DNA from 2 places in the Lederbergia sp. B243.17 genome. Region 2 is predicted to be linked to the other one. Evidence: predicted binding sites of a transcription regulator. Region 2 holds the regulator's gene; the other holds the start of a gene.
What was found. The regulator LexA, encoded in region 2, represses DNA repair genes until DNA is damaged. The targets are predictions, from matches to a motif close to CGAACATATGTTCG.

Region 1: the regulator LexA is predicted to act here: its motif matches at 10,362-10,375, upstream of recA (recombinase RecA).

Annotation. Positions count from the first base shown of each region.
Region 1 covers NZ_JBWBKF010000024.1:34,450-49,663, reverse strand. Annotated here, with positions in the region: gene AC0TWI_RS03275 (ABC transporter permease) at 1-888, shown strand, start outside; gene AC0TWI_RS03270 (ABC transporter permease) at 889-1,839, shown strand; gene yfmF (EF-P 5-aminopentanol modification-associated protein YfmF) at 2,599-3,870, shown strand; gene yfmH (EF-P 5-aminopentanol modification-associated protein YfmH) at 3,874-5,163, shown strand; gene ymfI (elongation factor P 5-aminopentanone reductase) at 5,215-5,937, shown strand; gene AC0TWI_RS03250 (DUF3243 family protein) at 6,040-6,297, shown strand; gene AC0TWI_RS03245 (DUF3388 domain-containing protein) at 6,480-7,271, shown strand; gene AC0TWI_RS03240 (helix-turn-helix domain-containing protein) at 7,289-8,194, shown strand; gene pgsA (CDP-diacylglycerol--glycerol-3-phosphate 3-phosphatidyltransferase) at 8,292-8,870, shown strand; gene AC0TWI_RS03230 (competence/damage-inducible protein A) at 8,909-10,171, shown strand; gene recA (recombinase RecA) at 10,486-11,538, shown strand; gene rny (ribonuclease Y) at 11,973-13,535, shown strand; gene AC0TWI_RS03215 (TIGR00282 family metallophosphoesterase) at 13,648-14,445, shown strand; gene spoVS (stage V sporulation protein SpoVS) at 14,584-14,844, shown strand; gene miaB (tRNA (N6-isopentenyl adenosine(37)-C2)-methylthiotransferase MiaB) at 15,060-15,214, shown strand, end outside.
Region 2 covers NZ_JBWBKF010000076.1:93,323-108,536, reverse strand. Annotated here, with positions in the region: gene AC0TWI_RS14560 (ZIP family metal transporter) at 114-872, opposite strand; gene AC0TWI_RS14555 (YczI family protein) at 1,106-1,348, opposite strand; gene AC0TWI_RS14550 (sigma-70 family RNA polymerase sigma factor) at 1,493-2,026, shown strand; gene AC0TWI_RS14545 (DUF4179 domain-containing protein) at 2,013-3,293, shown strand; gene AC0TWI_RS14540 (hypothetical protein) at 3,505-3,786, opposite strand; gene AC0TWI_RS14535 (GTPase family protein) at 3,997-5,244, shown strand; gene AC0TWI_RS14530 (hypothetical protein) at 5,687-5,884, opposite strand; gene AC0TWI_RS14525 (hypothetical protein) at 6,216-6,491, shown strand; gene AC0TWI_RS14520 (hypothetical protein) at 6,523-6,831, shown strand; gene AC0TWI_RS14515 (MBL fold metallo-hydrolase) at 6,903-7,703, shown strand; gene AC0TWI_RS14510 (isochorismatase family protein) at 7,742-8,269, opposite strand; gene AC0TWI_RS14505 (hypothetical protein) at 8,247-8,504, opposite strand; gene AC0TWI_RS14500 (hypothetical protein) at 8,928-9,428, shown strand; gene dnaB (replicative DNA helicase) at 9,410-10,714, shown strand; gene spoIIP (stage II sporulation protein P) at 10,798-11,883, shown strand; gene lexA (transcriptional repressor LexA) at 11,918-12,538, opposite strand; gene yneA (cell division suppressor protein YneA) at 12,698-13,027, shown strand; gene AC0TWI_RS14475 (YneB family resolvase-like protein) at 13,035-13,703, shown strand; gene AC0TWI_RS14470 (DUF896 domain-containing protein) at 13,864-14,097, shown strand; gene tkt (transketolase) at 14,223-15,214, shown strand, end outside.

The DNA.
Region 1 (15,214 bases), on a different contig from region 2:
GGTGAAACGCTTCGGCAGATGACGCCATATATATTTGCGGGGCTTGCAGTCGCCTTTGCATTCAGAACTGGACTGTTCAATATTGGAGTAGAGGGCCAGCTTCTAGTTGGCTGGATCGCTTCTGTTTGGGTCGGGATTGCCTTTGATTTGCCAATGATCATCCACTTGCCGCTTGCGCTTTTGGCAGCGGCGGCAGCAGGGGCATTATGGGGACTTATTCCAGGTATTTTAAAAGCACGGCTCCATGTGCATGAAGTAATTGTCACAATTATGATGAACTACATCGCTTTACATGTGACGAACTATTTGATTCGGAATGTGCTGACAGACAAAAAGGACTCGACTCCTTATGTCCATGAATCAGCTTCGCTCGCTTCAACATTCTTCCAGGACATTACGGATTTCTCCACATTGCATTACGGAATATTCATTGCTTTTGCAGCTGCCCTATTCATGTGGTTCATGCTCGAAAAAACAAAGACAGGCTTTGAACTTCGCTCTGTAGGGTTCAACCAGCATGCATCCGAATATGCCGGTATGAATGTAAAAAGGAATATCGTGCTCTCCATGGTGTACTCCGGTGCCTTTGCCGGTCTTGGCGGTGCAATGGAAGGTCTTGGTACATTCGGAAACGCCTTTATTCACTCCGGATTTTCTGGGATCGGTTTTGACGGGATTGCCGTGGCTCTGCTTGGTGGAAACACCGCGATTGGGGTTGTGCTTGCAGCCTTATTATTCGGCGGCTTAAAGGTCGGAGCGCTGATGATGCCTGAGGCAAATGTACCGAAGGAACTCGTTGAAATCGTCATTGCACTCATCATTTTCTTTGTCGCCTCCAGCTACATGATCCGTATGCTGTTGGCACGCTTCAAGAAGGGGGGGAAATAAGTGGACGTTTTATCTTTGATTATCACATCATCCATCGTAGCTGCTGCTCCACTTATTTTCACTGCGCTCGGCGGCGTTTTCTCAGAACGATCGGGTGTCGTCAATATTGGATTGGAAGGTTTAATGGTGATCGGTGCCTTCACCGCCATCATTTTCAACTTACACATGAGCTCGACTTTTGGAGCGGCAACACCATGGATCGCTATCCTTGTTGGGATGGTCGCAGGTGGGGTTTTCTCCCTCCTGCACGGGGTCGCTTCGATTACTTTCCGAGCTGACCAAGTTGTCAGCGGGGTTGCGATCAACTTTCTTGCCTTGGGTTTGGCAATGTTCCTCACCAAAAAGATCTATGACCGCGGACAGACAGAAATGATCTTGTACAACATCCGGAAGATCGATATTCCGGTGCTGAGTGACATTCCAATCATCGGAAAACTGTTTTTCAGCAATGTCTCCTACGTTTCCTATGTCGCAATCTTGGTCGCTTTTATTGCCTGGTATGTCATTTTCAAAACGCCATTCGGCTTGCGTCTCCGTTCAGTCGGTGAGCATCCGATGGCAGCAGACACGATGGGGGTTAACGTTTCCAGAATGCGGTATATCGGCGTATTCATTTCCGGTCTTCTCGGAGGAGCCGGTGGTGCGGTGTATGCACAGTCAATCACACTGGACTTCAGCCAATCAACGATCGCGGGCCAAGGCTTCATGGCCCTCGCCGCAATGATCTTCGGTAAATGGCATCCACTCGGAGCAGCAGGCGCAGCCATCTTCTTCGGCTTTGCCCAAAGCCTGAGTATCGTTGCTTCGAGAATTCCATTCCTTGAATCCGTACCAAGCGTATTCCTGCTCATTGCACCATACGTTCTCACCATCCTAGCCCTCGCAGGCTTCATCGGCCGCGCCGACGCACCAAAAGCAAGCGGCCAGCCGTATGTGAAAGGGAATAGGTAAGAAGAAAAGCGGAGGGTGGCGTTTAGGGGCGTACGGACTGGAGGAAAATCCAACGAGATAAAGGAAACACGGCGACGCAGGAGCCGATGTTGACTTATCGTAGGCGGATTTCCGAAGTCCGCTAGCCCCTGCCGCCCGGAGCTGGACAAGGAAAAGCGGAGGGCGCCTGCTAATCGGCGACAAGCGCTGGAAGAAAAGACCGGGTGGGTGCTTTCCAACCCACCTGTTCTTTTCTGAAGCGACCTCGAGCCGATGGCGCCCGGAGCTGGACAAGCGAAAAGCGGAGGGCGGTGTTTAGGGGCGTACGGACTGGAGGAAAATCCAACGAGATATAGGAAACACGGCGACGCAGGAGCCGATGTTGACTTATCGTAGGCGATTTCCGAAGTCCGCTAGCCCCTGCCGCCCCCGGAGCTGGACAAAGAAAAGCGTAGGGCGATTGATCAGGGGCGACAGGCATAAGAGTAAAACGGAAAGAGACGCTTTCCAGTCTGTATCCGTTTATAGCTTATGACCCCGAGCCCCAATCGCCCGCAGCTAAACAACGAAAAGAAGATGTGCCGCTTTGCAAAAAACGGGCTCATCCAGATAACCAAAAGCCAGCTTCCGATTCGGAGCTGGCTTTTTCGTATAAAGAAATTCATTGTCACATATTATAAGAAGAATGCCGTTTTATGCAGCTGAAGGGGTTTAACTTGATGAAATAGTGAAAGAATCGGTATAGTGAAATCATTACATACAAATTTTGGAGGAGTGTACATGGAGCATATTCAGGAAACGATCAGGCAGATGCCGGGTCTCTCGGTCCATCTGATTCAGACCGAAAAATTCAAAACGAATACAATCATGTTGAGAATGAAAGCGCCGATCGATGAAGAAACGGCAACACACCGGGCGCTGCTTCCATATGTACTGCAAAACAGTACAAAAAACCATCCGACTACCGCTGCGCTTCGGTCCCAGTTAGAAGAGCTTTACGGCGCTTCGCTGTATGTCGACCTAAGCAAAAAAGGCGAATATCATATTATTTCAGTGACAATGGAAATTGCCAATGAAAAATTCCTGCAAGACAAGACGCCGCTTTTGCAAAAGGGCATGGATCTACTAAGGAGTGTAATCCTCGAGCCGAATGCAGAAAACGGGGCATTTGAACAAGCGACAGTCGAGCGTGAAAAACGAAATCTCCGCCAGCGCATTCAATCTATCTATGATGATAAGATGCGTTATGCCAGCACGCGGCTGATTGAAGAAATGTGCAAAGGCGAGCCTTATGCTGTGCCGGTGAACGGTGTGCTTGAAGATGTCGATGCCATTACCCCTGAATCGCTGTACAACTATTACGAGAAGGCGATCCGCGAAGATCAGCTCGACTTGTTCATCGTTGGGGATCTTTCTGAAATCCAGCCGACAGCATTGTTAGACGAGTGGCATTTTGAGGAGCGGGAGCCGCGGAAAACCGAGAGCGCATCTGTAAAGCCGATTCAAAAGGTAAACACGGTTAAAGAAGTACAGAAACTGAATCAGGGTAAGTTGAATATCGGTTACCGCACCCACATCCAGTACGGAGATGAAGATTATTTCCCGCTTCAAGTATTCAACGGTATTTTTGGCGGCTTCCCGCATTCCAAGCTTTTTATTAACGTACGGGAAAAGGCAAGTCTTGCTTATTACGCAGCAAGCCGGTTAGAAAGCCATAAAGGCCTCATGCTCGTCATGTCCGGGATTGAAAGCGACAAATTCGACCAAACCGTCAGCATTATCGAAGAACAGCTCCAGGCCATGAAATCTGGAGACTTTACCGACGAGGTGCTTGCCCAGACAAAATCGGTCATCCAGAATCAGCTTCTGGAAACTCTCGACTCCTCACGAGGCATGATCGAAATGCTTTACCACAATGTTTTGGCGAAAACGGACATAAAGCCGGAAGATTGGCTGTCGTCCGTCGAAAAAACAACAAAAGAGCAGGTCGTAGAAGCGGCTGGCAAGGTTGAGCTTGATACGGTTTATTTCTTAAGCGGGGAAGGTGAGTAAAAGATGGAGAAATTGGAATTTCAGCAGCTGGAAGAAACGCTATATCATGAAAAGCTGGAAAATGGGCTGGAAGTCTATGTCCTGCCAAAACCCGGCTTTAATAAAACATTTGCAACATTTGCAACGAAATACGGATCGGTAGACGATACTTTCGTTCCGATTGACAGTACAGAAATGAAAAAAGTGCCGGATGGGATTGCCCATTTTCTTGAGCATAAAATGTTTGAAAAGGAAGACGGCGATGTTTTTCAGCTGTTCAGCAAGCAGGGAGCCTCTGCTAACGCCTTCACCTCTTTTACAAGGACCGCGTATTTGTTTTCAAGTACAACGGAAACTGAACGGAACCTGCAGACGCTGATCGATATGGTGCAAAAACCTTATTTCACTGAGGAAACAGTGGAGAAGGAAAAAGGGATCATTGGCCAGGAAATCAAAATGTATGACGACAATCCTGATTGGCGCTTGTATTTCGGTGTGATTGAAAATTTATACAAAAATCATCCGGTGCGAGTCGATATTGCCGGTACTGTCGAGTCGATTTCCCATATTACGGCAGATCTGCTTTATGAGTGCTACAACACCTTTTATCACCCAAGCAATATGCTTCTCTTTGTTACCGGTCCGGTCGATCCAGAAGCGATCATCGGCTACATCCGTGAAGATCAAGAGAAGAAAAATATCTCGCCGGCAAAACCGATTGTAAGGCAAGAAGTCGCAGAGCAAGAAAGTGCAGCGGAAAAGAAGCAGATCATTCCGATGAATGTGCAAATGCCTAAATGCATGGTTGGAGTTAAAGGGTTCAATGTCGACATTAGCGGAGAGGCCATGCAGAAGCAGGAGCTTGCGGCTATGCTTCTGCTCGACATCCTGTTCGGGAAAAGCTCAGCGAATTATGAGGAGCTGATCAAGGAAGGATTGATTGACGATACCTTTCAATACGATTATTCACAGGAGCACGGATTCGGTTTTGCTCTTGCTGGCAGCGATACAGAGAAGCCGGATGAACTTGCAGAACGTCTGCAAAAGATGATGCTCGAAGCGGCGAATGGCAGCAATTTGACAGAGGATGCGCTCGAACGGTCGAAGAAAAAACGGATTGGCGGCTTTTTGCGCTCTTTGAATTCACCTGACTTTATCGCCAACCAGTTTACGCGCTATGCTTTCAATGAAATGGATTTATTCCGCGTCGTTCCCGTTTTGGAACAACTGCAGCTTGCGGACATTAAAGAAACAGCCGCTAACCTCTTTAAGGAAGACCGGATGACGGTTTGCCAAGTGGTGCCGGCGAAATAAAAATGGAAGGGCCATCTTCAGGATGGCTCTTTCTGATGGGAGAGCGTTCGAATGGGAAAATATGCATTGATTACGGGTGCAAGCGGAGGGATCGGATCCGCGGCAGCAAGAGCCCTGGCCCAAGAGGGATGGAATCTATATCTTCATTATAACAAGGGGAAAGAACGGATTGAGGCACTTGCCAGGGAATTGGATAATGAGCAAGTTGAGGTTATTCCAATCTGTGCTGATTTGGAAATAGAAGAAGGGGCAGAACGGCTGGCCAGCCAGATTTTTTCTGTACAGGCTATTGTTTATTGCAGTGGTCGGGCTCCCTACGGGTTGTTTTCTGATCTTGCTGATGAAACGGTTGACGAAATACTGCAGCTCAATGTAAAAAGCCCTGTTCTGCTAATCAAAAAGCTGCTTCCCAAGCTCCTTCGCAACGAAGCATCTCAAATTGTCCTTGTCAGCTCGATTTGGGGTCAGACCGGTGCTGCCTGTGAAGTGATGTATTCTGCTGCCAAGGGTGCGCAAATATCCTTCGTAAAAGCACTAAGCAAGGAAACAGCACGATCGGGCCTGCGGATCAATTGCGTTGCACCGGGAGCAGTGAAAACAAATATGCTCGGCCGTTTTTCAGACGAAGAAATCGAAGAACTGGAGGACGAAATACCGGTAGGAAGATTGGCAGAGCCGAGGGAAATCGCCGACTCAATCGCCTTTCTCCTGTCGCCAAAGGCCTCCTATATTACGGGCCAAGTATTGGCAGTCAATGGTGGATGGTATACATAAGGAGATTATGGTAAACAAAAATTGTCGGAAGCCTCCGATGCATAATCAGAAAAAGGGCAGCGCATAATATAGCTGAACGATGATTTAAAAGGAGGCAATGAAATGTCAATACTCGAGAACTGGGATCAGTGGAAAAATTTCCTCGGCGACCGCTTGGATCATGCACAAGACCAAGGAATGTCGCAGGATGTTATCCACCATCTTGCTCATCAAGTGGGAGATTATCTTGCAAACGAAGTTGACCCAAAAAACGAACAGGAGCGCGTGCTGGCCGATTTGTGGTCCGTCGCTTCCGAAGAAGAACAACAGGCAATTGCCAGCATGATGGTGAAACTTGTCGAAAACAACAGCACCAAATAAACATCGCATAAATTTAAGAGGGGAATATTTTCCTCTCTTTTTTTATTTTCGACAGGAATTGCGCCGGTTTTTTTCTCCATTTTCAAGTAGGTTTCCCTTTCAAATTTTTATATAATCAGCTATGATAAAGGCGGGACTGAGTTGAGAAAACGAACATCATCTCATTGATTGGAGATGTGAAAATGGATCGAAAAGAATGGTATTTGGAATATGAAATCATCATCGACCGGCCGGGATTGCTTGGGGACGTTTCCTCGCTGCTCGGTATGCTGTCGATCAATATTATTAGCATCAATGGTGTCGACAGCGGGAGGCGAGGCTTGCTATTGAGGGCAAGAAGCGAAGAACAGATCATCCGGCTTGAATCGATTCTGGAAACGGTTGAAACGATTAAGGTGACAAAAATCAGGGAACCGAAGCTGCGTGACCGGCTTGCCGTACGTCACGGACGCTATATCCACAGAGATATGGACGACAAGAAAACATTCCGGTTCGTCCGGGATGAACTTGGTCTACTCGTCGATTTTATGGCGGAGCTTTTTAAGCAGGAGGGGCACAAACTAATCGGCATCCGCGGGATGCCCCGTGTCGGAAAAACGGAGTCGATTGTCGCTGCAAGCGTCTGTGCCAATAAAAAATGGCTGTTTGTCTCTTCCACTTTGTTGAAGCAGACGATCCGCAAGCAATTGATCCAAGATGAATATAACGAAAATAACATCTTTATTTTGGATGGAATCGTATCACGCAGACGGGCCGATGAGCAGCACTGGCAGCTCGTCCGTGAAATAATGCGGCTGCCAGCCGTAAAGGTGATTGAACATCCTGATATTTTCGTTGAGCATTCCGAGTATTCTATGGACGATTTCGATTATATTATCGAGCTGCGACATAGTCCGGATGAAGAAATTACATATGAGGTTGTGGAGAAAAACAATTTATTTAATCAAACCGGCGGATTCGGTTTTGATTTTTAGAATGGCAGGTGTTTTCATTGACGGAATTAGGAAGCCGTCTGCGCATGGCAAGAGAAGAAAAAGGCCTTAGTCTCGATGAGCTTCAGGCAATGACAAAAATTCAGAAGAAATATTTGATTGGTATTGAAGAAGGGGAGTACAGTGTCATGCCCGGCAAATTCTATGCACGGGCATTTATCAAGCAATATGCCGAAGCAGTTGGCCTCGAGCCGGATCAGCTTTTTGAAGAATTCAAAAGCGATATACCGCCGGCGTACGAGGACGACCTGCCTGAGCAGCTGTCTCGTGTACAATCAAGGGGCGGATTCAGCGCTGGTAACTCGAAAGTGATGGAATTGTTGCCGAAGATTGGTGTTGCAGTATTCGTGATAGCCGTGTTGTTTGTCATCTGGCTTCTCGTGATGAAAGTTTGGGACGGCGACGGAAAGCAGCCTGGAGATGCAGGAGAAGGATCTGTCGGCTTCAAGCAATCGGATCAGGTGCAGACACCTGACAAGCCTGAAGGGGAAGACCAAGCTAAGGACGACAAAAAAGAAGATGCCGCAAAAGGCGAGGAAGAGGCTCCTGACAATGAAACAACGTCACAAACTCTGACGGCTGCTGGAGTATCTGGCGACCAGACTACTTATACGCTGACAGGAACCGATTCGTTTGCGTTGAAAATGAATGTCGTTCCGAATGGTGAAAGCTATGTCCGTGTCCGAGATGCGGCAGGCAAAACGCTCCTTGATGGAACGCTCGGACGTGACCCGCTTGGAGAATCGCAGGAGCTTGACCTTTCAGGACAAGGAGAAATCTCAATCCGGATTGGCAGTACGCCGAATTTGGAGTTATTCGTGAATGGCGAGAAGCTCCAATATGAACAGGATCCTGCCACCAGAGATGTTCAAACGATCAACATTCAGTTTACCAAGACGGAGTAGGCAGTTGTTATTGCCTCCCGTCTTCGGGAAATAAAGTAAAAGAAAGAAGCCGATACCGCCGCTCGTCCGGCGGTTATTTGTTCAGGAGGTCAGACAAGTGAATTTACCGAATAAGATTACCGTATCCCGCATATTATTAATCCCAGTTTTTGTTATCTTGATGCTTGTCCCGTTCAACTGGGGCACATTGCACGTTCTGGGAGCGGACATTAAAACAGCTCATTTGATCGGAGCGCTCATTTTTATTATTGCCTCTGTTACAGACTGGATTGACGGCCATTTTGCCCGCAAATACAATCTGGTAACCAATTTAGGGAAATTTCTTGATCCGCTTGCAGACAAGCTGCTAGTATCAGCCGCATTGATCGTGCTGGTGGAAATGCAATTGGCGCCGTCATGGATTGTAATCATCATTATTAGCCGTGAATTCGCAGTTACAGGCCTTAGATTGATCTTGGCGGGAACAGGAGAAGTAGTTGCCGCAAATATGCTCGGAAAGATCAAAACATGGACACAGATCATTGCGATTTCAGCATTGCTCCTCCATAACATTCCATTTTCCGCAGTCAATTTTCCGTTTGATATCGTTATGCTCTGGGTTGCGATGTTTTTCACAGTTTGGTCCGGATACGATTATTTCCAGAAAAACTGGGAAGTATTTAAACATTCCAAGTAAAACATGCTATTCATTTTAAAAGGAGAGGGATTGAGGGGATGAACGCAGAAATTATCGCGGTCGGGACAGAGCTGTTGCTCGGCCAGATCGCCAACACGAACGCTCAATACCTGTCCGGGCAATTGGCTGAGATAGGTGTCAACATGTATTATCATACGGTCGTCGGCGACAATCCGGCCAGGCTGGAAAAGGCCATCAAGATTGCCGAAGAGCGAGCTGACCTGATCATTTTCACAGGCGGTCTTGGACCGACGAAGGATGATCTGACGAAAGAGACGATTGCCCGCCATCTGGGCCGCGGCCTGAAAAAAGATGAAGAAGCGATGAACACGATTGTTGAATATTTTGAACGGACAAAGCGGAAAATGACTCCTAATAACGAAAAGCAGGCGCTTGTCCTTGAAGGGGCCAAGGTGCTGCCGAATGAGCATGGCATGGCACCAGGTATGTTCGTTAAGGAAGGAGCGCATTTGTACATGCTTCTCCCGGGACCTCCACATGAAATGAAGCCGATGTTCCGTAAATTCGGACGTCCTGCCATCCTTGGCAAATTGGATTCGGTGGAGAAGATCCAATCCCGTGTCCTCCGGTTTTTCGGAATTGGCGAAGCGATGCTTGAGGATGAACTGTCAGATATGATTGATTCTCAGTCAAATCCTACGATCGCGCCGCTTGCCGGTGAAGGTGAAGTGACAATCAGGCTGACAGCAAGAGCTAAATCCGAAGAAGAAGCCGATAAAATGATCGATGAGACGGAGAAGGAAATTCAAAAGCGTGCTGGCGAGTTCTTCTATGGCTACGATGATACAAACTTGATGCGCGAATTGCTCAAGGAGCTGGAAAACCGGAAGCTGACGATCGCGGCAGCGGAGAGTTTGACAGGCGGTCTGTTCCAGTCAGAAATGACGTCGGTCACCGGTGTGAGCACAATGCTGATTGGCGGTATCGTCTGCTACTCGAATAAGGCGAAGATGGAACTATGCAAGGTGAAGGAAGCGACTCTTGAAGAGTTCGGGGCTGTTTCAAAAGAGTGTGCAATTGAACTCGCTGAGAACACACGGGAGCTGCTTGGAGCCGACATCGGCATCAGCTTTACCGGGGCAGCCGGTCCGGATGCGCTTGAAGGCCATCCGGCAGGGACTGTCTGGATCGGTATATCGATTAAGGGCCAAGAGACAAAGCCATTCCTGCTGCAGCTGAGCGGATCTCGAAATGGCAACAGGAAAAGATCGGTCCAATACGGCTGCTATTATTTATTGAAAGAACTGACTTCAGGCCGGGGACCGGCACGGACAGAATAATGGAATAAGATGGGCAGTCCAAAGCCGGATGAGACGGTTTCACGGGCTGTCCTTTTCTATCTCCTTTGAGTGTATGGCGATTGAGAGAAAAATAGTTTATAATGCCGATTTGCTAGAAAACAGAAGGGGATATCCCGTTTTTATATAGGAAAAAAAGGCAAATCTCTCTTGTATTCTTTTGAAAAATAATCGAATAAATGTTCGCTTTTTGCTTGGCAAAGCCAAGAAAAAGCGGTATAATAAAGTTAAGTTCTTAATGAAACAACATGAACAACACGATAATCGTTGATTATATATTTTGAGGAGGAAAACGAGTGAGTGATCGTCAAGCAGCGCTCGATATGGCGCTAAAACAGATAGAAAAGCAATTTGGTAAAGGGTCGATTATGAAATTGGGCGAACAGACAGACCGCAAAGTTTCAACGGTCCCTAGCGGCTCTCTAGCGCTCGATGTAGCGCTCGGTGCAGGCGGGTATCCGCGCGGCCGTGTCATTGAAATTTACGGCCCGGAAAGTTCAGGTAAAACAACAGTGGCACTCCATGCGATTGCCGAAGTACAGGCGAATGGCGGACAAGCCGCTTTCATCGATGCGGAGCACGCACTGGACCCTGTCTATGCCCAAAAACTTGGCGTTAATATCGATGAACTGCTGCTGTCCCAGCCGGATACAGGGGAGCAGGCGCTGGAAATCGCTGAAGCGCTCGTCCGAAGCGGTGCCATCGAAATTATCGTTGTCGACTCGGTCGCGGCTCTTGTACCAAAAGCCGAGATTGAAGGGGAAATGGGAGACTCCCACGTCGGCCTCCAAGCACGTCTCATGTCCCAAGCACTCCGGAAGCTGTCGGGTGCGATCAATAAGTCGAATACGATTGCTATCTTCATCAACCAAATCAGGGAAAAAGTCGGCGTCATGTTCGGGAACCCGGAAGTCACTCCTGGCGGCCGCGCGCTGAAGTTCTATTCCTCTGTCCGTCTTGAAGTCCGCCGTGCAGAACAATTGAAGCAAGGCCAGGACATCGTTGGTAACCGGACAAAGATCAAAGTGGTGAAAAACAAGATTGCCCCTCCGTTTAAAGTGGCGGAAGTGGACATCATGTATGGCGAAGGGATTTCCCGCGAAGGGGAAATTATCGACATGGGCTCCGAGCTCGACATCGTCCAGAAGAGCGGATCCTGGTATTCCTTCAATGAGGAGCGCCTTGGTCAAGGACGTGAAAATGCCAAGCTGTTCCTAAAAGAGAACAAAGGGCTTCGTGATGAGATCATGTACAAAATCCGTGATCATTACGGCCTTGACGCCGAACGGATTCTTCCAGAGGCAGATGAAGAGGAAGAACCGGAAGAATTCAGCCTTCTTGAAGAATAAACTTGTTGAGCAGCAAAGCATTCCCGCTTTGCTGTTTTCTCTATCCAGATTAGTGAGCGAGCGCTCAGTCGGTTGAGAGCGAGGATAGGCTTGTCGCTGATAAGCCGCCTTCCGCTTTTCCATTGTCCAGCTACGGTCGGCAACGACTAGCAGACTTCGAGATTGCGCCTACGATAAGTCAACATCGGCTCCTTCGTCGCCGTGTTTCCTTTATCTGGTTGCAATCCCTCCGGTCCGTACGCTCCTGAGCAAGCCGCCCTGCGCTTTTCTTTGCTTGACTTTATGTGGGGGCGGATTTAAAATTAACATGTATAATTTTAAAATTTTAATGCATGAATTTTGAGACGGGCTTTGTATATTGAGACTTTTGTTGAGATGTACCAGCCGACATGTTAAAAGCATGATACAAGTTCATAGCAAGGGGAGGTGAAAGTATGGAATTACTCATCGTGATCATCTCCATTTTGCTTGCCCTATTCGTCGGTGTAGTTGTTGGCTATTTCATCTTTAAATCCATTGGGATGGCTAAGCTTACTGGTGCGCAAGGTTCCGCTGAGCAGATCGTTGAAGATGCAAAGCGGGAAGCAGACGCATTGAAGAAAGAAGCGCTTTTGGAAGCTAAGGATGAAAATCATAAACTTCGTATCGAATCTGAACGCGAACTTCGTGAAAGAAGAACCGAATTGCAAAAACTTGAAAATCGATTATTGCAAAAGGAGGAGAACCTCGACAGGAAGGACGATATCCTTGACAAGCGGGAAATTATGCTTGAAAAGAAAGAGGACTCTCTAAATGGCAGACAACAACATATTGAAGAGATGGAAAGCAAAGTGGAAGAAATGGTCCGCAAGCAAAAAACAGAATTGGAGCGCATTTCCGGCTTAACGCGGGAAGAAGCGAAATCCATCATTCTGTCAGGCGTGGAGAAAGAGCTGGCGCATGATACCGCTCTAATGATCAAAGAAAGCGAATCCCGTGCCAAAGAGGAAGCCGATAAAAAGGCGAAGAACATACTCTCGCTTGCCATCCAGCGCTGTGCCGCCGAGCACGTTGCTGAAACGACCGTCTCTGTCGTCAATCTTCCGAACGATGAGATGAAAGGTAGAATCATCGGACGTGAAGGCCGGAATATCCGGACATTGGAGACGTTAACCGGTATTGATCTGATCATCGACGATACGCCGGAAGCGGTCATTCTATCTGGCTTCGATCCGATTCGTCGGGAAACGGCCCGGATTGCTTTGGAAAAATTGGTTCAGGACGGGCGGATTCATCCGGCCCGGATTGAAGAAATGGTAGACAAAGCAAGACGGGAAGTGGACGAACACATTCGGGAAATCGGGGAACAGACGACGTTTGAAGTAGGCGTTCATGGACTCCATCCAGACTTGATCAAGATTCTCGGCCGATTGAAGTACCGGACAAGCTACGGACAAAACGTGCTGAAGCACTCAATGGAAGTGGCATTCCTTTCCGGATTGCTAGCTGCTGAGCTTGGTGAAGACGAAATGCTCGCCCGCCGTGCAGGTCTGCTCCATGATATCGGGAAAGCGATTGACCATGAAGTGGAAGGCAGCCACGTTGAAATCGGAATCGAACTGGCGACGAAGTATAAAGAGCATCCTGTTGTCATCAACAGTATCGCTTCGCATCACGGCGACACCGAACCGACTTCCGTCATCTCTGTCCTTGTCGCAGCTGCCGATGCGTTATCGGCTGCGAGACCAGGAGCCCGGAGTGAAACGCTTGAGAATTATATTCGCCGCTTGGAAAAACTCGAAGAAATCTCTGAATCCTATGTTGGTGTTGAGAAATCTTTCGCTATCCAAGCAGGAAGAGAAGTCCGTATTATCGTGAAACCTGAACAGATCAATGATTTGGAAGCCCATCGTCTCGCCCGCGATATACGCAAGCGGATTGAAAACGATCTCGACTATCCAGGCCATATCAAAGTGACGGTTATTCGAGAAACGAGAGCTGTAGAATATGCAAAATAAGCAAAAGGAATGATGCTTCGCATCGTTCCTTTTCTTTTTTTATTCGATCATGTGGTAAAATAGGTGGAGTGCTGACATTGGCCATGGATCAATTGAGAGAGAAGGTTTTCGTTTGGATATTTTATTTATCGGTGATGTCGTCGGTTCTCCGGGACGCGACATGGTAAAGGAATTTTTGCCGCGGCTGAAGAAGAAATACCGGCCGCATTTGACGATTGTGAATGGGGAAAATGCTGCCGGCGGACGGGGCATTACTGAAAAGATCTACAAGCAGTTCCTGGAGGCCGGCGCGAATGCGGTGACACTTGGAAACCATGCTTGGGATAATAAAGAGATTTTTGAGTTCATCGAGGGAGCAAAATATTTGGCGCGACCGGCCAATTTTCCGGAAGGGACACCAGGCACAGGCATTGTGTACGTCCGGATTAATGAATTGGAAGCGGCAATCATCAATTTGCAGGGAAGGACGTTTCTTCCTCCGCTCGATTGCCCGTTCAGGGTAGCTGAGAGTCTGATTGAGGAGGCTCATAAAAGGACACCGATTGTGTTTGTCGATTTTCACGGCGAAGCAACGAGCGAAAAGCAGGCAATGGGCTGGTTCCTCGACGGAAGGGTGACGGCTGTCGTAGGAACCCATACCCATGTGCAGACTGCCGATCACCGGATTCTGCCGCAAGGGACTGCCTATATGACCGACGTGGGGATGACCGGGCCTTATGACGGCATTCTCGGCATGGAGAGAGGAGCGGTGATCAACCGATTCTTGACATCCCTGCCTGCGCGCTTCGAAGTGCCAAAAGACGGAAGAAAGCAATTGAGCGGCTGCTTGATCCAAGTTGACGATAAAACCGGAAAAGCAAGAGGAATCCGGCCAATCCTGATCAACGATGATCATCCGTTTGCCGAGTGAACACCATCACACAGGTCTTTTGAAAAGGCCTGTGTTTTTTTGTGCTTTTTCAGAGGTTGTCTGAATATAGTTAGAGTGGAAGGGTGCAGTAGTTTGGCGGCAGTTGGTTGGAGGGGAAATGACAAGGAGGAACAAGAAATGGAGATATTAAAAGTTTCAGCAAAATCTAATCCTAATTCTGTGGCGGGTGCGCTGGCAGGTGTCCTCCGTGAAAGGGGCATGGCGGAAATTCAGGCTATTGGCGCAGGAGCGCTGAATCAGGCGGTAAAAGCGGTAGCGATTGCAAGGGGGTTTGTTGCCCCGGGCGGTGTCGATTTGATTTGCATCCCGGCATTTACGGACATTTTAATTGATGGCGAGGAGCGGACAGCCATCAAGTTGATCATTGAACCGCGCTGATACGATTGAAACACGAGAGCTGTCTTCCTGTTGTGGAAGCGGCTCTTTTTTGAACTTTTTCCAACAACAGCAGGCGCCGGTTGTGAAAAAAAATAAAAAACTATATACTAGACAATGGATATGTATGGGGGATGGCAGCAGAAGTGTCCCCAATAAATAATAGGAACCTTTTCGCTATGGCCGATTAGTGTTTTCAAGATAGAAAGGGGATTTTCATGAACGAGAAACAGCGTTTGGAAAGTCAACAGGTTTCCGCTGCTGCTCCGGCGGCCAAGCAGGGAGAAAAAGATTACAGCAAATATTTTCAGGCCGTGTACACGCCGCCTTCCTTAAAAGAGGCGAAAAAGCGCGGCAAGGAAGAAATTAAGTA
Region 2 (15,214 bases):
CTCCCCCTCTTGTCTGTCTTTTTCTCTCCGACTGCGCCATGCACACCGGGGAGACGGGTGCGATGCTAATTGCAAAAATCTTCTGTTGTCTTATTCCAGACTCCGTATGCTGTTTAATCGGCAGGCTTTATTTGCCAATCCACCGATACCTCCCCCTCCAGATCATCTCCTGTGACGATGATTGCGAGTTCGGCGTCTTTGTTTGTATGAATCCGCAGTCTGTTTTCACCGAGTTCTTCCATTGAGATATATTTTTTTCCTTTCCCTTCGACATGATAGCCGTGGCCGCCGCCGTTTTCGTTGGTGACGGTTATGGAGAAGTCCAAGTTTTCCCCTTTTTTCACTTGAATAGGGATTCTGTGTTCGCCGTTAAAATAAGTGAACTTGGCATGAAAGAAAGTCGGCGTGCTTTCCTCTGTCCAATCTCTTTTCACCGTAAAATCAACCGTTAAAAAGAAGGCCAATAGCAAAGGGATCCCGAAGGCAAATCCATACTTCCAGCGTTTGCTTTTTGAAGCAAGAACCGCTCCTGCAAATCCAAGAGCTGCGAAGATAGCGCCGATGAAACCGGCAAACAGGCTGAATATAGAAATTCCGCCGACCGCAAGGAAGACCGCCATTCCGAAAAAGATGTACAGAGCGATGCGAATCTTATTTTTTCGATGGTCGTGAATCCGCAAAACAAGCAGATCAACTAGATAAGAACAGAAGATCCCATAAGCAAAAAAGAGCAAATAGAGCCAGTGGTTTCCAATCAAGTCTGAAAACCGATACATGTCAAAACCCTCAGAAAGCAGGAGATAGGCTGCAAAAACGGCAAAAGAAAAGCAAGCACCGGCCCATTTTTCAAGTAAACTATTCATCCTTTCCATCAAGTTACCCCATTCCGATCGTGTATTCGGTTGTTAAGATTTATGTTTTAGCAGTTCATTTACTTGCTATAAACACCATCACGCTTGAAAATTTATCGATCACTTATTGTTAATGCTTTCTGGGATGGCAAGATCCACTACTTCATCTAATCGTTCAAAAACTAATATCCGAATATCCTGCATCTTCTAATTAATTAGTTTGGTGAAGATTACTACCCTTCTTATGTTGATGATTAATAAAAATTATGCGAAAAATATCCGTCTATTGATACATATAACGAAAATAAAAAGACAACAACTAGAAACGAGCCCATTACTTTTCGTTCATTCTTATATTCCTCGATACCCAAAACCAACATCGTAAGACCTAAAAAGAAAATCATAATATCTGCAAACGTAAAATCTTTCGTTATTACTCCATAAGAAGCAAATAAAAGAGTTACTAGTGATAATACATAACGAAGAATTTTTAACAAAATGATCCCTCCTTTACCCAAAACAAACCTGTTTACATTCTGTTAACCGCTCGAGCTTTTGTCTCTTTCATATTATCATAATTTTATTGAAAATAATCTGAACGTTTTCCTATTCCCATGGCTCTTAGGAAGAGAGGTGAAGGCATGAATGTTGGACGGCTTGTAAAAAAGGCGAAAAAAGGGGATAAAGAGGCGCTGATTGCGCTGCTGGCAAAGGAGCAAGATGCATTTTACCGGCTGGCGCTCGCGTATATGAAAAATGAGCATGATGCATTGGATGCGATTGATGAAATGACAGTACTCGTTTATGAAAAAATTGGCCAGCTGAAAAAGGACGCGGTTTTCTATAGTTGGAGCAAAACGATCTTGGTCAATTGCTGCAAAAGGCTGCTGAAGAAGCAGAAAAGAGTCGTCCTGCTGGAAAATCCGGAAACGGTAGAGGAAGCGGGCCATAATCCGTACGCAACTGCGGACCGGCAAATGGACATCGATTCGCTGCTTGGCCTATTGAATGAGAATCAGCGGGAAGCGGTTATTTTGCGGTATATTCATGACCTGGACATTGACACGATTGCCGGGATGACGGATGTGCCGCCCGGTACGGTAAAGTCGCGAATTTCGAATGCACTGAAGAAAATGCGGGAATGGAAAGGCGGGGAGTTTAGTGGCGGATATTGAAAAAAGCTTGGAAGAGCGGAGAAAGCGGATAGAAACGATTTCTGCTCCTGAAGAGATGGAAACGAGAATCCGGAAAGCGCTGGAAAATGCCCAGCCGGTAAAGAAGAAGCCGGCATGGAAGCCTTGGCTGCTTTCAGCGGCTGCCCTCTTTTTTCTCGTCCTGATCAGCTCCCAATATAACGCCCTTGCCTTTTATGGGAAGAAGCTGTTAGGCTTTGATGAAATCATGGATGCTCCGATTGCCGAGCTGAATGAAAAGGGGATGGGTCAGCCCATCGGTAAAACGGTCACTCTGAAGGGTGGGTCAAAATTGACGATTGATGGAATCTTATCGGATGACAATCAGTTGATGCTTTTTTATACGGTGACGAATCAGAATGGGATTGATTGGGACAATGGCGATCCTTTCTCACCTACTACTATTTCCGGATTCCGTACGAAATCTCATATAGAGTCTGGAACGAGCACGACAACAGAAAACGGCACTCTCCAGAAAGGGCAATTTTCTTTTGAGCCGGTGAACCCATTTGCCAAAAAACTGACATTGTCTTTTTTTGAGCGAGAAGGCGGAGTCGAACGGACCATCACTTTCCCGTACGAGCCGAACCGGGCGATGCGGGCAGGGGTGCAACAGCGGATCGGAAAAACGTTGATGGTGGACGGCGGGAAGGTTCGTTTCGATTCCATTACCGCTACACCGACGATGACGATCGTGAAAGGGAGGGCGTCTGTGGAAAATCTCGATCGGGTTTCGGATCCGTTCGGGGGGATTGACCTTGTCGTAGACGGGGAACCGCTCGCATCTACCGGCGGAGGAACCACTTCAACGATCAGCGGCGGGGTCAAATTCGAAGTTCGCTATCATCCGCTGCCCGACGGGGTGAATAGTCTGAAGCTCGATATGAGGGCATTTGCTGGCTATAGGAAACTGGATGCCAAAGAGGCGGTTGACAAAATGAGCACCATTCCAATCGGCGGGAAACGCCTTTTCATCACAGGGATGAACCAGAATGGAGATGACCTCGACATGACGATCCGGACAGAGGAAGACGTTATGCTCGATAAGGTCGTCCTTTTGACAAAAGCCGGCGAGGTGCCGCTTAAAACAACGAAGAGAATGGATTATGTGACGGACGAAAGTGGGGAGATTTGGAAAGAACGGGTGATATCCTTTAAAACAAAGGACGAACCGACACATTTGATGATCGGTGGCATGCATTATATGAAAACATACCATCAGACGGTTGACATACCGCTGCGCAAGTGAAGGGAAAGAGACGGTGGTCTCTTTCTTTTTTGTAGTGTAGGCATCTAGTCTTGATAATCGATACTTTCTTTTATATACCTCGCATCGTCTTGGTTGATTTGGTAATAAGAAATTTGATCCCAGCTTTCCCCAGCTCGCTCCCCGATAATGGCACCAGCATCGGTGAACCACACTTTTGACTCAATCAAGCGGGTATACTGCTTCGGACTGTTTACCCAAATATGGATATCCGGCTCGCGACAGCTTTTTGTTCCCCATCAGGGAGTGGCTGCTTGTGAAGGTAGATCATCATAAAGTTATCAACAACACTTTGGCTATCGAGATCAGTAATCACTTTGTTGAAATCGATGATTTGCCTTGCGTTTTTTGTATTGGCATATCCGATCATTATTTCGCGTGATGCTTCCCGTGCAGTTGTCTTCCCCAATAAAAAGCCACCTAGAAAAACGATGAGTATGAGTGCAGAGATGCTGATCTTTATCTTCCAGTGCATGACTTCCCCCCCTTTAAAATGGAAATTACTCTGATCTCTTACCATTTTACATTGTTTTTAGAGTATTTAAAATGTAATTCAGTAAATCAAACGCGAACAATTCTTACACATTCGGGGTATGTATATGGAAGAGGACCTGCTCATTCCTAGACAAGCAGTAGCGGTTCATTCATACTTTTAGACACAGAGCCATGAGGAGGAAGTCGTTCTATGAGCGAAATCGAAGAGAAAAAGAAAATGTCCGATTTAATCGGTTCGATTTATGAAGGACTGGCGAAAGCGAAAATGCCGGAGAAGATGAAGAAGACGATTCGAATTGAACTGGAGTCGCTCAAGTCATTTACGGTTGATGCCCGGCCGGCAAGAATTGCGATTGTCGGCAGAAGGGGCGCTGGGAAATCAAGTTTGATCAACGCGATATTCGGCGAAAAGCGCGCGGAAGTCGGCGATGTAAAAGCAAGGACAGGCGCCGGAAAATGGCACTCCTATTCTTCGGATGTCGGTACGCTTGATATTCTTGACACGCGCGGACTCGGCGAGGCGGACAATCCGGAGGAAGCGTTCTCTGAAACGACAGCTTTGGAAGAAGTGAAAGCATCTATTAAGGAAAAATGTCCGGATGCTATTCTGTTTCTGAGCAAGGCGAAGGAGGTCAGCTCGCGGATTGACGAGGACTTGGCCCAGCTTTTGGAATTGAAGAAAACGATTCAGGAAGTCCATGAATACGATGCGCCGATAATTGGTGTCGTCACACAGGTGGATGAATTAAGCCCCAAATCGGCGGACAAGCCGCCTTTTGACCATCCGGTGAAGCGAGAGAATATCGAGGAAGCGATGGATGTTCTCTCGAAGAAACTGCGGGATGCCGTATCAGAGCCGGTTCATGTTATTCCGGTTGCGAGCTACATGGAATTTGAAGACGGCAACATTGTCTATGATATACGCTGGAATATCGATGTGCTGCTCGATTATTTGATTGAAACACTACCGAATGAAGCGCAGATGATTTTGGCAAAGCTGTCAAAAATCCGCTCGGTCCAGAAAAAGGTAGCACGTCGCCTGGGAAAGAGTATAGCGGGGATCACAGGTGCGGTCGGGGCAAGCCCGATTCCGATAGCGGACATGCCGATCATTACCGGCCTGCAGACAGCGATGATCGCCTCGATTGCAATGATTGGCGGACAGAAGCTTGGCAAGAAGGCGATCGCTGAATTCATGGGGGCGCTTGGCGTCAACGTGGCAACCGGCATCGTGCTGCGGCAGGTAGCACGCCAGCTTGTCAAGCTGATTCCGTTTGCCGGAAGCGCCATCTCGGGCTTCATTGCATCAGCCGGAACATACGCGCTTTGCGAAGCGGCGGTCGCCTACTTCATCGACAGCAAATCGATGGACAAGGTGAAAGAAACGTATGACCGGGAGTTTGAGGAGAGGAAGCAAGAAGAGGAAGAAGGGCAATAAAGAGAAGGCAGTGCCGAAAGAGAGGCACTGCCTGTTTTTATGTAGTGCCGGGTGTAATATGGTCAATTAAAAAACTTCTACCTGATAACGATGTAAGTCAAACTCCTCCAGCTGGCCTTCAAAATACCTTTTGATTTCTTCTCCATTATTATTTTTGCAATTTACTCTAACTTGAAAAGAATGTTAACTTTTCATAATTCTCATAGCCTTTCTTCAGCCTCTTCATAAATGCCAGCCTGAAAAAACTTTTCGATTGCATATTTTTCGGTTGGTGTAATTGAAAGAAATTTAATTCCATATCCTAATACAAATAGGACAGCCAGACAGAGTAAAAAACCACGTACTTTTTTTTCATACTCAGCGCCCTCTTATACATCAACTCGCATAACGACCGATCAGTAACCAAAAGCGGAAAGGGGATAGCACCCCCTTATCCCGCTTTCTACAGGGCCCAAATTACTGAATTGATGAACAAAATGGCCAATGCAGCCACGGCAAGATACTTTCCGATTTTTTGAACCAATGGCCTTTCAAATACGCGAATAAATAAGAAAAGAAAGCCTACAATCCAGATACCATCTTTAAAGAAATTCGTAAAAGCATTATAGAATACTTTTAAGGAAAACAATAAAAACTCCACATTTAATCCCCCTTTGATTAACTAGACGTCTAACACGGGATAAAGGATTCTTTTTCATTGGCAATTTTATAATTGAACTTGGCAAGCTCAGTTCCCAATAACAATTTTTCAAACGAGAGAGTTCACCACTCTGTGTCCTTTAAGGTGTGAGTGACAATATGGCAGACACAGCATGCGGGTAGGGACCGATCTGCTTTGTCTAGTAAATGAAAATCTCTTGCTGTTATTTTCCATATAACTGTTACAATGTTTGTACACTTCAAATAATCTTCTTTTGTAAAGAAGAAAGGTGTGGGAATGGACGTCATATACTTCATTTGGAGGTGAATAGATGAAAAGAATCATCATTGGCGGTTTTTCCCTGCTGGGTGGGCTCATGCTCGTTTTGACCATTATTATTGTGGGAGCTAATTATGCACCTCACATTTCATCGTGGTCGGGACGGTCAAAGCTGTGGTATGCCATCTTTGGCGAGAAACAGTTTGCGGGCGAAACGGTCGATTCGCTATTTTTGGGCTTTCCTTTCATAGCCGGGGTGATTTTGACGGTTATCGGTCTAGTCATCTTGGGGTATGAGTATTTCCAGTCGATTCGCTCAGAAAAATGATGAGGATAGGGGGCTGATTTACTTGGGAGAGATGAAAAAAGCTGTGATTGGATCGATTGAAGGCTTATCCGTTTTGGCGATTGGCCTGCTTGCAACCGTCTATGTTTTAAAAATGGTTTATGCGAATTACGGGATTTCGTTCGAAGGGAACGTTTGGGTAAATTGGTTTGCGCTATCTTATCTATTATTCGGTTTGTACACAATTGTGATCGGTTTTTTTATCTCCAAGAAAAGCATTTTCTTTAACAAGCGGCTAAACTCGGTGCGATTCTGGCTGCTTTGTCTTGCATCGTTGTTTATCGTTGTTTTTCCTATTGCCATCGGAGAGAATCCGTTTTAGTGCATTCTCATAATCTAAAATTAGACATGCAGCTAGATTTAAGGTTTATTAGGAAAGCGAGAGGTGTTTTCATGATTCACTATCAGCAAGGCAATCTTACGGTTTTTCAAAGCGCTTTGTATAAGACAACGACGGCCGTCATCGAATCGGCTGAGGCCGTGATTCTGACGGATCCCAATTGGCTGCCGGGTGAAATTGATGAAATTAGAGATTTCGTTGATCAGCGCAAGGGCAATAAGGAGCTTTATATTGTATATACGCATAGTGATTTTGACCATATCATCGGGTCAGGAGCCTTTCCTGAGGGAAAGGTTATTGCCACCGAAGAATTCCAGCAGCATCCTACTAAAGAAGCGGCGGTCCAGGCAATTCTTGAGTTTGACCAGAAGTATTACATCGAGAGAAATTATACGCCATCGTATCCGGAAGTGAATTTCACGGTCGTAGCAGATGGTGAAACGTTGAAGGTGGGCGATTTGACCTTGACGTTTTACAAAGCTCCCGGGCATACGAACGATGGTTTGTTCACCGTTGTGGAGCCATATGGAATTTTCCTGGCAGGAGATTACTTGTCGGATGTCGAATTACCGTTCATTTACAGCAGTTATACGGATTATCTCAATACGGTGGAAAAAGCTCAGCATATTTTGGATACATACGATCTCAATCAATTGGTCCCGGGGCATGGTTCTGTGACGGACCAAAAGCGGGAGATGGAAGAGCGAATTCGTTTTTCAAAGAGTTATTTGCAGCAGCTGCCTAGTGATAGCGGAGAACTCGAGAAGGAATGCCGGGAGAAATTCCGGTTTTATGATGGAATGAAAGGCAGCCATTTAGACAATGTGAAAATGGCAGAAGAAACTAATTACTGAGCTGTTACAGTGTAAAGAGAGGGATGCCGCGGCATCCCTCATTTATTTGCTTCCGCATATTCCTCCCAGTCCAGTACTTCAATAGCCTCGGACCAGTGGAGCACCGTGCCAACAAAGTCCTTGATGTCGAGACCCGGCATTTCATATGTATATGCTGTGTTGGCCGTTCCCGTCGCACTTTCTATAAACGTCACTTCATAGCCGCGGTCAAACGCAGCGATGGCGGTGAACATGCAGCAGAATTCGGTATTGAATCCGATTATATATACGTGATTTATGTCTGATTTGCGGAGGAAGGAGTCCAGTTCTGTTTTGAAAAAAGAACTGGGTGTCGTCTTCTCAACAATTTCATCAGCAAAGTTTTTTAGCGAGTCATGCAGCTCTGACCCGGCAGATCCGCGGAACAGCGAGCTTTCTTCATTTTCATCAATATGCTTCACAAAAATAATCGGAAGGTCTTGTTCGCGAAAATCCTGAATGACCCTTTCCATCTTCGATAATTCTTCCTTGAAATCCCCCAACTCGACAATTCCATTTTGTACGTCAATCACCAACAGTGCTTTCACTCGACTCACTTCTTTCTTTGGTTTCTTTGTCTTTCAAATATTGCTCGTACACCAGCTGCGCCCTGTCTTTTTTCGGAACATGTGCAAAGGTGCGGGCGTGCAGATCGTTCAGCAAATATAAAATCCTGAACAAGCAGCCGGCAACAATGGCGAATGCGATAATTCCGCCTGCAATTGGCCCCCAAGAGAAGCAGCAATGCACCAAGAGTGGTGGCGAAAATAATGGCCAATGCAAGATTCATTCCTTTTCCTCCCCATCCAACTTTCTTCTTTTTCCACTAGCTCTTACAAGTCGAATCAGCTGCAGTCCGTCACTTTCCATTCCGTCACGATAGGTGAAAGGAAGGAGAGAGAAGAGCGCAATCAAAAAAGAATAGAGGATAAAGTTTTGGTAAAGAAACGCAAACTCTGGATTCTCCCAAACCTATAACGCCGTTCAGGTTAACACGTTAAATAAAATGCCGCCGCCGAATAGAAAGAAGCGCTGAATGGTCGAGAACTTAGAATAGCGATCACCTCTTTAAAAGTAGCAATTTTGCAATAATTTGTAAATGGGAATTAAGAGATAGGGTGTCCTTTTTCTCTCTTGCTCCCTATGTGGGAGGTGAATGGGTCGGATTGAGTTAGTCGGCCCTCTATACATAAGGAGGCGGTTTAGGTGAGTGGATGGTTTCGCATCGATCGGAAGTTGCTCGGTTCAAGAATTTGGAAGGAGCCGGTCACGTTCCGGCTATACGTCTGGCTTCTGGCAAATGCGGCGTTCCAGGAGGGAAGAGAGTTGGAGGGATATGAGGTGCAGAAGGGGGAATTCATCCGGTCCTACTCCAAGCTGGCGGAAGATTTGGCTTATCGTGAAGGAAGAGGGCTGAAGCAGCTTTCAAAAAGCACTGTAAAAAGATCGGTCGATTCGCTTGTGAATGAAGGATTTATCAGCGTTCGCGAAACGGGCTTCGGCACCGTTTTTACAGTGGTGGCGCGACCTGCGGACAATGAGAAGCCGTTCGGCGAACGTTCGGGAAACGTTTCGAGAACGTTCGCCGAACAAAAAGAAGAAGGTAAGAAAGAAAGAAGGGAAAAGAAAGAGGCCAAAGCCGATTTCTTTCAGCTCTTATCGGGATGGAAACGAGAGGGGGAGAAAAAGTGTACAACGCACATGTAGGCTTTTCCCAGCAGGAAATATGGTTCGATCCAGAAGGAATGGTTATTGGCGGAATCTTGCTTGAGCCCTCGGCTTTGGCCGGGCTCACCCTTCGACCGGAGCATTTTTCGCAAACACGCAACCGCCTGATTTTCACAGCGATGCGGGAACTGGAGAAAGACGAGATCGAGATAGATATCGTTACCATTGCTGAAAGGCTAGGGAGCAACCTGGAAAGTGCCGGAAACTACTCGTATATGACAGATTTGGCGGTAAACTGCCCATCTGCTGCAGGGGTCAGCCGCTATGAAAAGATGATCTTGCAAAAACACCGGCTCAACGAAATGGGAAAGGCGGCTGCAGGCTTTTTGCGAAGTCCGTCTGAGGCAGCGGGTGACCAGCTGCTGGAGGCACTGATCGGAATGGAACAGAAGCGGGCAAAAGAAGTCCAGACAACAAGCAGTTTACTCGCTGAGATTGAGGGTGATTTGAGAGCCGATAAGGGTGAAGTGAGCGGAGTGGAGACCGGATACAATCAGCTCGACGGAATGACAGGCGGCTTGCAAAGCGGGGATCTGATCATCCTGGCGGCAAGGCCTTCGATGGGAAAAACAGCCTTTGTGCTGAATCTCGCCAAAAATGCGTGTCAGCGTGGCACATCTGTCGACCTTTTCTCTCTTGAAATGCCGGCAAAGCAGCTTCTTCAGCGGCTGCTGAGCACCCTCTGCCAAATCCACGGATCAAAATGGCGGAATCCATTCCGTTATTTTTCGGAGAGGGAGGAGGAACTCGTCAGCCGGGCGATCCGGCATATCGAGGACTGGCACCTCCGGATCCATGACAAAAGCGGCCAATCGATTGCCGATATTCGTTCCGCCATCCAAATGACAAAGCAGGAACTGCCGGAAAGGAAACGTATGGCCATCATTGATTACTTGCAGCTGATGGATACGGATGAAAGGCAGGAGCGTCATGACCTGGCGATCGGCCGGATTACGCGGGAGCTGAAGGCGACGGCGCGCCAGCTAGAGGTGCCCATCATCCTCCTTTCTCAGCTTTCGCGCTCGGTTGAATCGCGGAATGACAAGCGGCCGATGCTCTCCGATCTGAAAGACTCCGGAAGCATTGAGCAGGACGCGGATCTCGTTCTCTTTTTGTACAGGGATGACTATTACAGCCGGAACACCGAGGAGACGAATGTGACGGAGTGCTTGATCGCCAAGCATCGCAATGGCCCGATTGGAACACTCCGTTATCATTTCCGCAAAGAGACCGGGCAGTTTACCGAAGAGAGTCTCGCAAACTAGCAGCGGCAAAAACGAACAGGAATACGAGTGGCGGTTTTACATATACATGGGATATATCAACTCTTATAAAAAGGATGAAATGGATGCTGAAAATCGCCGCAAGGTCTGTACTCTTTATCACTGCCGCCTTCCTGATCGTATCGGTCATCGCATTTTCCAGCCTGAAAATCAGTTTCCTGTCCATTGCAGGCAAAAACGCCGCCAGTTCCGAGTCTCTGCTCTATTTCATGGCAATGGAGTCGCGAGCCCTTCACTCCGTCCTGCCTGAGATGGATGATGTCTCTTTTACAAAAAGCACGCTAGAATTTCTGACCCATTTGAACGTCAGCGATATCCGCACGTTTCTCGTAAGCGAGATTCCGGGGCTGCAGGCAGCGATGCCGAGACAGCTTGTGGCAGGTGATGACGACGAGTTCGGCCACCTTCCGATCGAATCTCCTGTTCCCCCCGATTTCGGAGACTGGGAGAGCAATGAAGACAAGGAAGCGCCTGTTCAAGAAAAGCCTGAACCTCCTGCTAATCCGGCTGCCTTGATATATCACACTCATACAAGAGAGTCATATCTTCCGTTTAAGCCAGGCGTAACAGACATCAATCAAGCCTTCCATATGGAGAAGAATGTAACGTTATTCGGCAAACGTCTTGGAGAAAAGCTGGAGGAAAAAGGGATAAAAACGCTCGTCAATACGGATGATGTATCAGACATCCTCAATCAGCGGGGAATGACCTATAGTCAAAGCTATAAGGTATCAAGAGAATTGGTGACGGAAGCACTGGCGCAAAACAAGGAAGTTCAGCTTGTGCTCGATATTCATAGAGATACAGCTCGAAAGGATAAAACGACTGCCATGATCAATAATATCAGTCATGCAAAGGTGCTGTTCATCGTCGGAACCGGCCACCCTAATTATGAAAAAAACCTATTGTTTGCAGAAAGGCTGAACAGTTTACTGAAGGCGAAATATCCGTCGCTCTCTCGAGGCGTATGGGACAAGCCGCGTGATTATTACAACAATGGGATATACAACCAGGACCTTGCTGAAAAATCAATTGTCATCGAACTGGGAGGGGTAGACAACACGCAGGATGAACTGAACCGGAGCGTCGACATACTGGCAGAAGTGATCAGTGAATATTACTGGGGAGAAGCCGTTGAGGCAAATAACTAGAATAAGAGCCTGAATGTATATTCAGGCTCCGATATCAATGGATTTGATGTCTATATAGGGCAACAACTTTGCCGAGGATGGAAACAGATTCCAAAATGATCGGTTCCATCGAAGAATTTTCCGGCTGCAGGCGGAAATGGCCCTTTTCTTTATAAAAACGCTTGACGGTCGCTTCGTTTTCTTCCGTCATCGCAACAACGATGTCGCCGTTGCTTGCAGTCTGCTGCTGGCGGACAACCACATAGTCGCCATTATGGATGCCGGCTTCAATCATACTTTCCCCGACGATTTCCAGCATGAAGATATGCTCATCAGCCGGAACGAGATGATCTGGCAGCGGAAAATACTCTTCAATGTTCTCAACAGCAGAGATCGGAATACCTGCCGTAACTTTACCGACAAGCGGCACGTTGACAATATTATGCTTTGGAACCTGTTCATCATCCAGTTGAAGGATTTCAATCGCACGGGGCTTAGTCGGATCCCTTCTGATCAGGCCTTTGCTTTCAAGCCGGGCCAGGTGACCGTGCACGGTCGAACTGGAAGCAAGTCCGACTGCTTCACCGATTTCTCTGACCGAAGGCGGATAGCCCTTGGATTTCACCTCGAGCTTAATAAAATCCATGATATCCTGCTGCCTTTTGGATAGCTTCATTTCTTCATCACGCTCCGCAATTCTTTTATTATCCACATTATAGCATGGTGAGATTTGGAATACAAACATAAGTTCGAACAAGTGTTGACAACAAACAAGTGTTCGTTTTATAATCAAATCAATACATACGAACAAATATTCGATTTTGGGGGATTGGATATGTCTATCATTTGGAAAAAATATTCTTTTGTTATTTTGTTTTTCACTGCAATCGTGCTGATGGCTGCATACTTGGCTTTCCAGGAAGGGCAGGAGAAGAACCGATTTGATACAATAACTGTGAGACAGGGTGAAACATTATGGGAGCTTGCCGACCAGTATGCAGAGAAAGCTGGCATGCACCGCGCCGAATTTGTTGAGAAGGTCCGGCAAGAAAACAATCTGGCCGGAAGGATGATTAAAGACGGCGACTCGATTGTAATTCCTGCACCGCCGGAGAGCTGGCATTCAGGTGAAAGCCAGCTCGCGTTCAGCGCTAAAAGGAAGTGACAGCCAGATGAAAGTGATCATATATTGCCGGGTCAGCACGGAAAAAGAGACACAGGAAACCTCCCTTGCCCGGCAGGAGGAGGAATTGACGGCCGCAGCCCGTGCCTGGCAGTTTGAAGTGGATGCGATCATTCGCGAACAGGCGAGCGGGTATTCGCTCGACCGGCCTGGGGTGCTCGATATGCTTGACCGGATCAAAGAGGAGCAGATTGATGCCGTCCTGATTCAGGATGAGACGCGGCTCGGGCGCGGAAACGCAAGAATTGCGCTCCTGCATTGCCTGATGAAGGAAAATGTCCGGGTGTACAGTTTTGCTCATAATGGTGAATTGCAGATTTCCGAATCGGATTCGATGGTGCTCAAGATCGTCAGCATGGTGGAAGAGCATCAGCGCAAGCTGCATAACTTGAAAATCCAGCGCGGCATGAAGCGGGCTGTGGAGCATGGTTACCGGCCCGAAAAAAACTTGAAGAACCGAGGAAATTTGGAGGGGCGCGAACGGAAAGAGCTTCCCGTCGACGAAATCATCCGGCTGCGGCAAAACGGACTCACGTTCGAGGAGATCGCGGCAACGATGAGGGGGTTCGGCTATGCCGTCTCAAAAGCGACCGTCCACCGGCGCTACAAGGAGCATATGGAGGAGCAGGCCCTCCATGATAATAGTGATAGGACGTAAGAAATCCTCGTATCATCTTTGATAAGATGATACGGGGATTTTTTTATTACGGCATCGATAAAGCTTGAAATTTGTTCTCTACCGCCATTTCTAGTAAGATGGCTTTAATCAAAAAACTTTCCCTCCCAGGTTGGAAATTTTAACGAAAAGGGGTTTTTCGATGCTATCAAAAGAAAAGCTTGAGCGTATTAACCAACTGTCTAAAAAATCGAAGGAAGAGGGGTTAACTGCAGAAGAAGCGAAGGAACAATCAAGTTTGCGCGCCGAATATCTGCAGGTTTTCCGCTCCACGATGAAAGATACAATTGAGCATGTACGTGTATTCGATGAAACAGGAGAAGAAGTGACGCCTGAAAAAGTACGAAAGATCCAGGCAAAGAAAAAACTTCATTAATCTTGAAGGACTTGACCCGGCCATGCACTTGCTGTTTTCTTGCAATGTCGGATTATGTTTGTATTATCGGTCAATTCCGATTATGATGAATATTGACTATTACGTAGATGGAGAGGTTGTTGCACATGTTTGAGAAAATTGATCAACTCGCGGTAAATACGATCAGAACATTGTCGATCGATGCGATCGAAAAAGCGAATTCCGGACACCCAGGCCTGCCGATGGGTGCTGCTCCAATGGCTTACACATTATGGAGCCGCTTTATGAATCACAATCCGAAAAATCCAGCATGGTTCAACCGTGACCGCTTTGTGCTGTCTGCAGGACATGGATCGATGCTGCTTTACAGTCTGCTGCACTTGTCAGGCTACGGAGTGGAGATGGAGGACATCAAAAACTTCCGTCAGTGGGGAAGCCGCACACCGGGACATCCCGAATACGGCTATACGCCTGGTGTAGAAGCGACAACAGGTCCGCTCGGCCAGGGAATCGGTATGGCAGTTGGCATGGCGATGGCAGAAGCGCATCTTGCTGCGACGTACAACAAGGATGATTTTAAAGTAGTCGACCACTTTACATACGCATTGTGCGGAGACGGGGACCTGATGGAAGGCGTTGCATCTGAAGCCGTTTCACTTGCTGGTCACCTGAAGCTTGGAAAACTGGTCATGCTCTATGATTCAAATGACATCACGCTTGATGGCGAGCTGGACAAGTCGTTCTCCGAGAATGTCGGCAAACGTTTTGAGGCATATGGCTGGCAGTATCTGCGTGTAGAAGACGGAAATGACATGGATGAAATCGCGAAAGCAATCGAAGCAGCGAAGGCGGACACATCCAAGCCGACACTGATCGAAGTGAAAACAGTTATCGGCTATGGCGCTCCAAACAAATCCGGCAAATCTGCCGTCCATGGCGCTCCGCTAGGCGAAGCTGAAATGAAGCTGACAAAAGAGGCGTACAAGTGGACATATGAGGAAGACTTCTATGTTCCATCTGAAGTGTATGACCACTTTGAGACTGTGATGGTAAAAGCGGGAGAAGAGAAAGAAGCTGCTTGGAATGAGCTTTTTGAAAAATACAAAGAGGCCAACCCTGAAATCGCGGAACAGCTCAG